One region of the Stenotrophomonas sp. YJH_SMC_122 genome, then DNA from elsewhere that is predicted to be linked to it. Evidence: predicted binding sites of a transcription regulator. Region 1 holds the regulator's gene; each other region holds the start of a gene.

Region 1 (4,155 bases):
GTTCCTCGATTTCCTGGTGGAACAGGTCGATCTGACGCAGCCACGGGGGTAGTGCCGGCCGCTGGCCGGCAACCCCATGATCTTCATCCACCCGCATCGGGATGCCGGCCAGCGGCTGGCACTACCGTGCGGAAGCCGAGCCAATGCCCGGCTCGGCCGGCGTTACACCTGCAACAGCTTGCGGGCGGCGGCCCGCGCTTCCTTGCTCACTTCCACGCCGCCGAGCATGCGCGCCAGCTCTTCCTCGCGCGCCTTATTGTCCAGCTTTTCCACTGCGCTCTGGGTCATGCCTTCCACCGGGGCCTTGCTGACCCGGTAATGGGCGTGGCCCTTGGAGGCGACCTGCGGCAGGTGGGTCACGCACAGCACCTGGCGCTTCTCGCCGAGCGCGCGCAGCTTCTGGCCGACGATGTCGGCCACCGCGCCACCGATGCCGGAGTCGACCTCGTCAAACACCATGGTCGGCACTGCATCCAGGTCCAGCGCGGCCACTTCGATGGCCAGCGAGATACGTGACAGTTCACCGCCCGAGGCCACCTTGCGCAGGGCGCGCGGCGGTTGGCCGGCGTTGGCCGCCACCAGGAACTCGACGCGCTCGGCACCCTGCGGGTCGGGCTTGCCGCTGTCCTGCGGCTCCAGTTCGATCAGGAACTGGCCGCCGCCCATGCCGAGCTCGGCGATGATGCCGGTGGTGGTGGCCGACAGTTCGGCAGCGGCGCTGCGGCGGCTGGCGGTCAGCACTTCAGCCTGTACGCGCCAGGCGGCGGCGGCCTTGTCGATCTCGCCGGCCAGGCGCTGCAGGCGCTCGTCGGCGCCACGCAGCTGCTCCACTTCGGCATGCATGCGCTCGCGCTGCGCGCCCAGTTCGTCCATCGGCACGCGGTGCTTGCGGGCCAGGTCGTGCAGGCGACCGAGGCGGCGCTCGTTCTCCTCGAACTGTTCCGGGTCGGCATCCAGATCGTCGTGCACGCGGTCAAGCAGCGACAGGGCTTCGTGCAGCTGGATCGAGGCGTTCTCGATCAGGCTGTCCACTTCGCCCAGGCGCGGGTCGTGCTCGATCAGACGCGACAGCTCGTGGCGCACCTGCTGCAGCAGGTCCAGCGCAGAGCTGCCGTCATCGCCGTTGAGCTGGTTGCTGGCGGCCTGGCAGGCGCTAAGCAGGGCGCTGGCGTGGGCCTGGCGACGGTGGCTGGCGCCAAGCGCGGCAATCGATTCCGGTTCAAGATCCTCGCGGTCCAGTTCGCGCAGCTGGTGCTCCAGGAAGCCGATCCGGTCACTGACGTCGCCCTGTTGCGACAACGCCAGCGATTCATCGACCAGCGCCTGCCAGGCCGCGGCGGCGTGGCGCACCTGGCGGCGCTCGTTCTCGTTGCCGGCATAGGCATCCAGCAGGGCCAGCTGCGACGGGCGCGCCAGCAGCGCCTGCTGTTCATGCTGGCCGTGGATCTCCACCAGCAGCGAGGCCAGGTCGCCCAGCTGTGCCAGCGTCACCGGGCGGCCATTGATCCAGGCCCGCGAGCCGCCGTCGGCGCGGATCACGCGGCGCAGCTGGCATTGGTCCTCGTCGTCCAGCTCGTTGTCGGCCAGCCACTGGCGGGCGGCCTGCAGCTGCTCCAGCGCGAATTCGGCGGAAAGCTCGGCGCGTGCGGCGCCATGGCGGACCACGCCGCTGTCGGCGCGCAGGCCGGACAGGAAGCCCAGTGCGTCGACCATCAGCGACTTGCCGGCGCCAGTCTCGCCTGAAACCACGGTCATGCCTGGCCCGAACTCCAGTTCGGTGGCGCGGACGACGGCGAAATCCTTGATCGAAAGATGTCTGAGCATGGGTAAGGGGGTATCAGCAGCCGCGCAACGCTAGCACGCGCGCGCGGGAGGTCCAATGACTTGCCAAGGTGATGCGTCGCCATTATCTAGTGTCCGTGTCTCACAGGTTGATTCCATGCACGGTTCTCCCGACCAGCTTGCTCCACGCGCGCGCCATCTGCTGCGCACGCTGATCGCGCGCTACATCCAGGACGGCGAGCCGGTCGGCTCGCAGACGCTGGCGCGCGTGGCCGGCCTGGAAGTCAGCCCGGCCACCATCCGCAACATCCTGGGCGACCTGGAGGATCTGGGCCTGCTGGCCTCGCCACATACCTCGGCCGGGCGCATCCCGACCGCGCATGGCTACCGGGTGTTCGTCGACAGCCTGCTGCAGATGCAGCCGCCGGGCGAGGGCGAGCTGGCCCGGTTGCGCCAGGAACTGGCCGGCGGCGGCAGTACTCAGGCCCTGCTCGGCAGCGCCTCGGAGCTGCTTTCGGCGATGAGCCACTTCGTCGGCGTGGTCAGCGCACCGCGGCGCGAGCAGTTCGCCTTCCGCCAGATCGATTTCGTGGCTCTGGACGGGCGCCGGGTGCTGGCGATCCTGGTATTTGCCGACAACGAGGTGCAGAACCGGGTGATCGAGACCCGGCAGGAGTTTGCGCCAGGCCAGCTGGAGCAGGTCGCCAACTACCTCAACGCGCATTTCGCCGGCCTGCCGATGGCCGAGATCCGTACCCGCCTGCTGCTGGAGCTGCGCGACGCCCGGTCCGAACTGGAGCAGTTGCTCGCCCACAGCATCGAACTGGCCGAGCAGGCCCTGCAGCCGGCGGCCGACGACATGCTGGTGGCCGGCCAGACCCGCTTGATGGGGGTGCAGGACCTGTCCGACCTGGAGCGCCTGCGCGAACTGTTCGAACTGTTCTCCAGCAAGCGCGAGATCCTGCAGCTGCTGGAGCGGACCATCCAGGCGCCGGGGGTGCGCATCTTCATCGGCGAAGAGACCGGAATGATGCCGCTGCAGGGCGTCTCGCTGGTCACTGCCCCGTACACCGCCAATGGCCAGGTGCTGGGCGTGCTGGGCGTGATTGGTCCCAAGCGGATGGCCTACGACCGGGTGATCCCGCTGGTCCAGGCCACCGCCGATGTGCTTGGCGCGGCCTTTTCGCCGGCCGGGCGCACGCCGGGAACATCCGACGCTTGAAACGCAGCATCCCGCCCACACTAGGGTGGGTGGAGGCGGAGAGTGACCGCCAGGGACCCAGACATGAACCACGAACAGCCAGATATCGAATCCCAGCAGAGTGCCGCCGATGCGGCTGCCACCGCCGGCGTCAACGACGAAGTCGAGCGCCTGCGCGCCGAAGTCGAGCAGGTCAAGGCCGATGCGCTGCGTGAGCGCGCCGACCTGGAAAACCAGCGCAAGCGTGTTGCCCGTGACATCGAGCAGGCCCGCAAGTTCGCCAACGAGAAGCTGCTGGGCGAGCTGCTGCCGGTGTTCGACAGCCTGGATGCCGGCCTGAAGGCCGCCGGCGACGACCCGCACCCGCTGCGCGAAGGCCTGGAGCTGACCTACAAGCAGCTGCTCAAGGTCGCTGCCGACAACGGCCTGGTCCTGCTCGACCCGATCGGCCAGCCGTTCAACCCGGAGCACCACCAGGCCATCAGCCAGGCGCCGACCCCGGGCGCCGCCCCGGGCAGCGTGGTGACCGTGTTCCAGAAGGGCTACCTGCTCAACGAGCGCCTGCTGCGGCCGGCGCTGGTGGTAGTGGCCGCCGATTGATCCCGCGGGGCCGGGGCGGCGGACAGACCCGTCACCCGACCCGACGCTGAACGCGGCGGATCATCGGAAACACAGCGTTCGGGAGGTGGCTTGAATGTTCCACGGGCCTCCCCCACATCGTATTCATCCACCGGCCGAACGGCCGGACTGACCCCAACAAGCATCCTCAGGAGTCTCCCCCATGGGCAAGATCATTGGTATCGACCTCGGCACCACCAACTCGTGCGTGGCGATCATGGACGGCGGCAAGGCCCGCGTCATCGAGAATTCGGAAGGCGATCGCACCACCCCGTCGATCGTCGCCTACACGAAGGACGGCGAAGTCCTGGTCGGTGCCTCGGCCAAGCGCCAGGCCGTGACCAACCCGAAGAACACCTTCTACGCGGTGAAGCGCCTGATCGGCCGCAAGTTCACCGACGGTGAGGTGCAGAAGGACATTGCCCATGTCCCGTACAGCATCCTGGCCCATGACAATGGCGACGCCTGGGTCGCCACCAGCGACGGCAAGAAGATGGCCCCGCAGGAAATCTCGGCCAAGGTGCTGGAGAAGATGAAGAAGACCGCCGAGGACT
Region 2 (4,155 bases), on a different contig from region 1:
CGACCGAGGCCGGCAACGACCGCCGGAGGCGTGGACTTAGAAGTCCATGCCGCCCATGCCGCCCATGCCACCCATGCCACCAGCGCCGCCCATGGCCGGCTCGTCCTTCTTCGGAGCTTCGGCAACCATGGCTTCGGTGGTGATCATCAGGCCGGCGATCGAGGCCGCGTTCTGCAGGGCCGAACGGGTCACCTTGGTCGGGTCCAGGATGCCGAACTGCAGCATGTCGCCGAACTCGCCGGTGGCCGCGTTGTAGCCGAAGCTGCCGGTGCCTTCCTTGACCTTGTTGATGATGACCGACGGCTCGTCGCCGGCGTTGGCCACGATCTCGCGCAGCGGGGCTTCCATCGCACGCAGGGCGATCTGGATGCCGTGGTTCTGGTCTTCGTTGGCACCCTTCAGGCCGGCCAGCGCAGTGATCGCGCGGACCAGGGCGACGCCGCCGCCCGGAACCACGCCTTCTTCAACGGCCGCACGGGTGGCGTGCAGGGCGTCGTCGACGCGGTCCTTCTTTTCCTTCATTTCGATTTCGGTCGAGGCGCCGACCTTGATCACGGCAACACCGCCGGCCAGCTTGGCCACGCGTTCCTGCAGCTTCTCGCGATCGTAATCCGAGGAGGTGTCCTGGATCTGGGTCTTGATCTGCGCCACGCGTGCATCAACGTTGGCCTTGTCGCCGACGCCGTCGATGATGGTGGTGTTCTCCTTGGAGACCTGCACCTTCTTGGCGCGGCCCAGGTCCTTGATGGTGGCCTTTTCCAGCGAGAGGCCGACTTCTTCGGAGATCACGGTGCCGCCGGTCAGCACGGCCATGTCTTCCAGCATCGCCTTGCGACGGTCGCCGAAGCCCGGGGCCTTGACGGCCACGACCTTGACGATGCCACGGATGGTGTTAACCACCAGGGTCGCCAGCGCTTCGCCTTCGACTTCTTCGGCGACGATCAGCAGCGGCTTGCCGGCCTTGGCGACGCCTTCCAGCACCGGCAGCAGGTCACGGACGTTGGAGATCTTCTTGTCGTGCAGCAGGATGAACGGGTCATCCAGGTCAGCGGTCTGCGACTGCTGGTTGTTGATGAAGTACGGCGACAGGTAGCCGCGGTCGAACTGCATGCCCTTGACCACGTCCAGCTCGTTGTCCAGGCCCGAGCCTTCTTCAACGGTGATGACGCCTTCCTTGCCGACTTCCTTCATCGCGTCAGCGATGATCTGGCCGATCGACTCATCCGAGTTGGCCGAGATGGTACCGACCTGGGCAATCGCCTTGTCGTCGGCGGTCGGCTTGGAGATGTTCTTCAGCTCGGCGACGGCAGCCGAAACGGCCTTGTCGATACCGCGCTTGAGGTCCATCGGGTTCATGCCGGCGGCAACGGCCTTGGCGCCTTCGCGGATCAGGGCCTGGGCCAGCACGGTGGCGGTGGTGGTGCCGTCGCCGGCATCGTCGTTGGTGCGCGAAGCAACTTCCTTCACCATCTGCGCGCCCATGTTCTCGAACTTGTCAGCCAGTTCGATTTCCTTGGCGACGGAGACGCCGTCCTTGGTGATGGTCGGGGCGCCGAAGCTCTTTTCCAGCACGACGTTGCGGCCCTTCGGGCCCAGGGTGGCCTTGACGGCATTGGCGAGAACATTGACGCCGCGCACCATGCGCGAACGGGCGTCTTCACCGAAACGAATATCCTTGGCAGCCATTGCATTTACCTCATTGGTAGCGCCGGACGATGCCCGGCGGCTGGGAGTCTGGGATCAGGTTGAAACAGGTCGCGCCGGGGCTCAGCCGATGACGGCGAGCACGTCGTCTTCGCGCAGGACCTTGTATTCGACGCCTTCGCTCTTGTACGAGCTGCCGGCGTACTGGCCGTAGATGACCTTGTCGCCGACCTTCAGCGACGGCGCGCGCACGTTGCCGTTGTCCAGCGGCTTGCCCGGGCCGACGGCCACGACCTCACCCTTGGTGGACTTTTCCTTGGCCGAGTCGGGGATGACGATGCCACCGGCGGAGATTTCGTCGGCTTCGATCGGCTTGACCACAACGCGGTCGTGCAGCGGCTTGATGCTCATAGGAGACCTCTTAAGTGATTGATTGGTCTAAAAAAGTCCGGCGATGTTAGCACTCACCCCAGGCGAGTGCCAGAACCGCACGTGAAGAAACCCGACAACGTCGGGAGCAGGGCAGAGATGGAGCCCCGCCGCCCCCTTTCAAGGGCGGAACTAAAAAAAATTTTCCCGCCCGCGCGCCTCGCCCAAGGCGTCGGTCCTGGACAATTTCGGTGACAAGCGTCGCACTGTCAGATATCTGACGTTCATTTACGACAAAGTGTCACTGGATCGGCCTTAGGCTCGGTCAGGCATTCCCAATCACAAGGAGTCGTCGATGCGATTGCTGTCCCCGCTTGCCGCCGCCTGCCTGCTGGCGCTGGCCACTGCGCCGGTCCAGGCCGAGGTCTTCATCAATGAACTGCACTACGACGACAGCACCGCCGCCGGTGACGTCGGCGAAGCGATCGAGGTCGTAGCCACTGCCGGTGAGGACCTGTCCGGCTACCGCCTGTACCTCTACAACGGCAGCAATCCGTCGGCCGCCACCGTCTATGCCAACAATCCGGTCCCGGCCGGCACCGCCGCCGGCTGCGGCAGCGCCACCATCGCCGTGGTCAACTATCCGACCAACGGCATCCAGAATGGTCCGAACGACGGCATCGCCCTGGTCGATGCCAGCGGCAAGGTGGTCCAGTTCCTCAGCTACGAGGGCGCCATCACCGCCTCCGGTGGCCCTGCCGCCGGCATGACCAGCCAGAACATCCCGGTGGCCGAAAGCAACAGCACGGGGCCGGGTACGTCACTGCAGCTGACCGGCAGCGGCAGCCAGTACACCCACTTCACCTGGGCCGATTCGGCCGGCCAGACCTTCGGCAGCTGCAACAACGGCCAGACCTTCAGCGGCGGTGGCACGCCAGGCCCGAACACGCCGCCGTCAGTCTCCACCACCACCCCGGCGCAGGGCAGCAGCACCTTCCCCGCTGCCGCCGACCTGGAAGTGGTGTTCAGCGAGACGGTGAACCTGGCCAGTGGCGCCTTCGCCCTGAGCTGCGGCACCTCCGGCACCGTGCCGCTGACCTTCCCGGCCAGCGGCCGCAGCGTGAAGCTGTCCACCAATACCGCGCTGGTGGCTGGTGAAGCCTGCCGCTTCGACATCCGCGCCGCGCGCATCACCGACCTGCAGGGCGCGCATCCGGCCGCCGACAGCCGCATCGCCTTCACCGTGGCCAGCACCGGCGGCAATCCGGACCCGGGCAACCCGGGCGTGCCGGCCGGCTACTACTCCAGGGTCAACACCAGCAGCCCCAGCCAGCTGCGCTGCTCGCTGCACGCCACCATCAAGGGCCATACCGCCTACCCGTACAGCGGCTCGGGCACCAGCACCTGGACCATCCTGGAAATCGCCGACGAGGATCCGAACAACCCGAACCGCATCCTCGATGCCTACCGCAACCGCAGCTACGCCAAGGTCAGTGATCGTGCGGGCACCGGCAGCGGCCTGACCTACAACCGCGAGCACACCTGGCCGAACTCGCTGGGCTTTGCCACCACCACCGGTGACAAGGGCCTGCCCTACGCGCCGTACACCGACACCCACATGCTGTACCTGACCGACGCGCAGTGGAACGCCGACCGTGGCAACAAGCCGTTCGGCAAGTGCGATGCCAGCTGCGGCGAGCGTGCCACCGAAGCCAACAACGGCCAGGGCGGCGGCAGCGGCGGCTATCCGGGCAACTCCAACTGGGTGCGCACGCCGGACGGCAACACCGGCACCTTCGAGGTGTGGGGCAAGCGCAAGGGCGACATGGCGCGTGCGGTGATGTACATGGCGATCCGCTATGAGGGCGGCAAGGATGCGGCCACCGGTCAGTCCGAGCCGGACCTGGAGCTGACCGACGACCGCAGCAAGATCGTCAAGACCAGCAGTTCGCCGGCCTACATGGGCCTGCTGTCGACGCTGATCGACTGGCACCTGTCCGATCCGCCGGATGATGCCGAGCGTGCCCGCAATGACGTGGTCTACAGCTTCCAGGGCAATCGCAACCCGTTCATCGACCACCCCGAGTGGGCGACCCCGGCCCTGTTCACCTCGGCCAAGCCAGCCACCTGCCAGCTGGCCAA
Region 3 (4,155 bases), on a different contig from region 1:
CCGGCCAGCTGCGCGACCGCGATGATGTGGCCGGAGTGAATGTGCGCACACCCGAGCAGGGCCTGCAGGAACTGCGCGATGCCGGCCTCGGTGAGGCGATCGATGCGCTCAACGACAATCCGTTGCCCTCGCTGCTGGTGATCACCCCGGGCCAGGGCAAGGACGACGCACGTCTGGCACGCGCGCTGGAAAGCCTGCCCGAGGCCGATCTGGTGCAGCACGATGCGCTGTGGCGCCAGCGCCTGGACGCCTGGCTGGCGTTCGGTGCACGTCTGGTGCAGGTGCTGTCGGTGCTGCTCGGCGTGGGCGCCGCGCTGGTGGTCGGCAACACGGTGCGCCTTGACATCCAGGCCCGTCGCGAAGAGATCGGCGTGCTGCAGCTGCTCGGCGCGAGCGATGGCTTCATCCGCCGCCCGTTCCTGTACCTGGGCGCGTGGTACGGGCTGGGCGCCGGCGCGGTAGCGCTGGCCCTGATCGGCGCCGCCGGTGCCGCCCTGCGCGTGCCGCTGGCCGAACTCTCGCGCAGCTACGGCAGCCCGTTCGTGCTGCATGGCCTGGACCTGCTGCACGGCGGCCTGGTCCTGGTCGGCACGCTGCTGCTGGGCTGGCTGGGCGCCTGGCTGGTAACCGGCCACTTCCTCCGCCAGACCCGCCCGACCGACACCTGAGACCGGCATGCAACCGCAAGCGCTGAAGCACCTTGAAGGGCCCGCGACGCGGGTGATGGTGGTCGATGGTTCGAAGCTGGTGCGCAAGCTGATCGCCGATGTCCTGCAGCGTGACCTGCCGGGCGTGGAGGTGATCGGCTGCGACAGCATCGAGGATGCGCAGCAGGCGCTGGCGCAGGGCCCGGTGGACCTGGTGACGACCTCGCTGACCCTGCGCGATGGCGACGGTCTGGCGCTGGCGCGGATGGTGCGCGAAGCCGCCGGTCAGGCCTATGTGCCGGTGATCGTTGTGTCCGGCGATGCCCAGCAGCACCTGGAGCAGCGTCGCTTCACCGAGTACGTCACCGACTATTTCGACAAGGCGCTGGGCCATGAGGCACTGGCGACCTTCATCCGTGGCTACGTGCAGCCGCAGACCATCCCCGGCGCCACCATCCTCTACATCGAGGACAGCCGCGTGGTGGCCGAGGCCACCAAGCGCATGCTTGAGCGGCAGCAGTTGAACGTCCTGCACGTGGTCAGCGCCGAAGAGGCATTCACCCTGCTCACTGCCGAGTCGCTGGGCCGCAGCCGCCACCGCATCGACCTGGTGCTGACCGATGTCACCCTGAAGGGCGAACTGAGTGGGCGCGACGTGGTGCAGCGCGTGCGCGTGGACTTCGGTTACGGCAAGCGCCGCCTGCCGGTGCTGGTGATGACCGGTGACGGCAACCCGCACAACCAGACCGGGCTGCTGCAGTCCGGTGCCAACGACCTGGTGCTCAAGCCGATCGAAGAGCGGCTGCTGGTCACCAAGGTGCTGTTCCAGCTGCGCCTGGCCCGATTGAACGATGGACCCCTGATTCGATGATGGATGAAGTAGCTGACACCCCGACGATCCAGCTGGAACCGAGCTGGAAGCAGCATGTCGGCGATTACCTGCTGCAGCCGCAGATGCGCGAGCTGTCCAGCTTCCTGCGCCAGCGCAAGGCCAGTGGTGCGGCGGTGTTCCCGCCCGGCCCGCAGATCTTCGCCGCGTTCGACGCCACGCCGTTCGAGCAGGTGAAGGTGGTGATCCTCGGGCAGGACCCGTACCACGGCCGCGGCCAGGCGCATGGCCTGAGTTTCTCGGTGCCGGCGGGCGTGCCGGTGCCGCCGTCGCTGCTGAACATCTACAAGGAGATCGAGAGCGATCTCGGCATCCCGCGCCCGGACCACGGCTGCCTGATTCCGTGGGCGCAACGTGGGGTGCTGCTGCTCAATGCCGTGCTGACGGTGGAAGAGGGCAAGGCTGGCGCCCACCAGGGACGTGGCTGGGAGGGCTTCACCGATCACGTGGTGGACGTGCTCAACCGCGAACGCGAAGGCCTGGTGTTCATGCTGTGGGGTGCCTATGCGCAGCAGAAGGGCAAGGTCATCGATACCCGTCGCCATCGCGTGCTGAAGTCGCCGCACCCGTCGCCGCTGTCGGCCCATCGTGGCTTCCTCGGCTGCCGGCATTTCTCGATGGCCAACGAGTACCTGCAGCGCCGCGGCCAGACCCCGATCGACTGGTCGCTGCCGCCGCGTTCGGCGCTCTGAGCGCCGGCGGGCCGCTGGGCCTGAACACCGGGCAACGTCCCCGGGCCTGAATGGGCCTCCAGAACGGCCCGTTCAGCTCCGCTTGACTGGAATCGGCCGCTTTACGGCAGGTAATTGCTTGAATTGCAAGGGATTGTGAATCCCGAAAAGCGTGCTCGCCACTGTCATCAAATCGCGCTACGGTAGGGCTCTGTTTGGGACCAGTGTTGCATCAATAGGATGCTGGAACTTTTTCCTCCTTTAGCAGTCCAAATCCCGGACTGCTAAGATGGGTGCCTATGAGCCAGAACACCTCTACTGCCCTTGTGGCAAACAATCTCCCGATTCCCAGTGCGCTCGGTTCGCTGGACGCCTACATCGGTGCCGTGCACCAGATCCCGGTGTTGTCGGTCGATGACGAACAGGACCTGGCCCGTCGCTTCCGCGACGGCAACGATCTGGACGCCGCCCGCGAGCTGGTGCATTCGCACCTGCGCTTCGTGGTGCACGTGGCCCGCGGCTACAACGGCTACGGCCTCGCGCTGGGCGACCTGATCCAGGAAGGCAACATCGGCCTGATGAAGGCGGTCAAGCGCTTCGACCCGGACATGGGCGTGCGCCTGGTCTCCTTCGCCGTGCACTGGATCCGTGCCGAAATGCACGAGTTCATCCTGAAGAACTGGCGCATCGTGAAGGTCGCCACCACCAAGGCGCAGCGCAAGCTGTTCTTCAACCTGCGCAAGTCGAAGACGCGCCTGGGCTGGATGAACGCGGCGGAAGTCAGCGCGGTGGCCAAGGACCTGAACGTGTCCGAGCGCGAGGTCATGGAAATGGAGTCGCGCCTGTCCGGTCGCGATATCGGTTTCGATGCGCCGACCGACGAGGACAACGAACACGCACCGCCGTCGCCGGCTGCGTTCCTGGTTGCCGATGACGAAGACCCGTCGATGGCCTACGAGCGCGAGGACAACGAAGACAACCAGATGCAGCTGCTGCGCGAAGGCCTGGCCGAACTGGATGCGCGTTCGCGCGACATCATCCGTCGTCGCTGGCTGGATGCCGACAGCAAGGTGACGCTGCAGGAGCTGGCCGACGAGTACGGCGTGTCCGCCGAGCGCATCCGCCAGGTCGAGGCGAACGCGCTGAAGAAGATGAAGGCGCTGTTCACCGCGTAAGCGGGAAGGCGTTGGAATGAAGAAAGGCCCGGCATTGCCGGGCCTTTTTGTTTTTTGCGGCGTTCTCATCCACGCCACGTGGATGCCCTGATGCCGCACCCGCCTCACCCCTCGCGCGCGATCGCGCGCCAGCCGATGTCGTTGCGGTGGAATTCGTTGGCCCAGCTGACCTTGGCCACGCCGGCATAGGCCTTCGTCTGCGCATCACGCACGCTGTCACCCAGTGCCGCCACGCACAGCACGCGCCCGCCGGCACTGACCACCTGGCCGTGGGCATCCAACGCCGTACCGGCATGGAACACCTTGGCGCTGGCTGGCACGTCGCCCAGGCCGGAAATCACGTCACCGGTGATCGGCGCTTCCGGGTAGGGCTTCGCGGCCAGTACCACGCCCAGTGACGGGCGCGCATCCCACTGCGCTTCTACCTGGTCCAGGCGGCCATCAATCGCCGCTTCCACCAGCTCGACCAGGTCCGACTGCAGGCGCAGCATCACCGGCTGGGTTTCCGGATCGCCGAAGCGCACGTTGAATTCGATCACCTTCGGCGCGCCGCTGGCATCGATCATCAGGCCGGCGTAGAGGAAACCGGTGAACGGGATGCCGTCGGCGATCATGCCCTGCACGGTCGGGTTCACCACTTCGCGCATCACGCGTGCATGCACCTCCGGCGTCACTACCGGCGCCGGCGAGTACGCGCCCATGCCACCCGTGTTGGGGCCGGTGTCGCCGTCGCCGACGCGCTTGTGGTCCTGCGAGGTGGCCATCGGCAGCGC

The links. Region 1 encodes HrcA, which represses chaperone genes, less so after heat shock. Its sites were predicted from a motif close to TTNGCACTCNNNNNNNNNGAGTGCNAA; they were not measured.
Region 2: a site for HrcA is predicted at 2,102-2,128, ahead of AC5P66_RS13330 (co-chaperone GroES). Genes of this name have one in related genera too.
Region 3: a site for HrcA is predicted at 2,469-2,495, ahead of rpoH (RNA polymerase sigma factor RpoH). Genes of this name have one in related genera too.

What each region holds. Positions count from the first base shown of each region.
Region 1 covers NZ_JCAFST010000015.1:4,657-8,811, forward strand. The annotation lists gene AC5P66_RS17605 (LysR family transcriptional regulator) at 1-52, shown strand, start outside; gene recN (DNA repair protein RecN) at 163-1,824, opposite strand; gene hrcA (heat-inducible transcriptional repressor HrcA) at 1,940-3,004, shown strand; gene grpE (nucleotide exchange factor GrpE) at 3,068-3,583, shown strand; gene dnaK (molecular chaperone DnaK) at 3,765-4,155, shown strand, end outside.
Region 2 covers NZ_JCAFST010000009.1:78,013-82,167, forward strand. The annotation lists gene groL (chaperonin GroEL) at 37-1,686, opposite strand; gene AC5P66_RS13330 (co-chaperone GroES) at 1,768-2,055, opposite strand; gene AC5P66_RS13335 (endonuclease) at 2,369-4,155, shown strand, end outside.
Region 3 covers NZ_JCAFST010000009.1:114,645-118,799, reverse strand. The annotation lists gene ftsX (permease-like cell division protein FtsX) at 1-668, shown strand, start outside; gene AC5P66_RS13515 (response regulator) at 676-1,518, shown strand; gene ung (uracil-DNA glycosylase) at 1,515-2,228, shown strand; gene rpoH (RNA polymerase sigma factor RpoH) at 2,507-3,382, shown strand; gene purD (phosphoribosylamine--glycine ligase) at 3,487-4,155, opposite strand, start outside.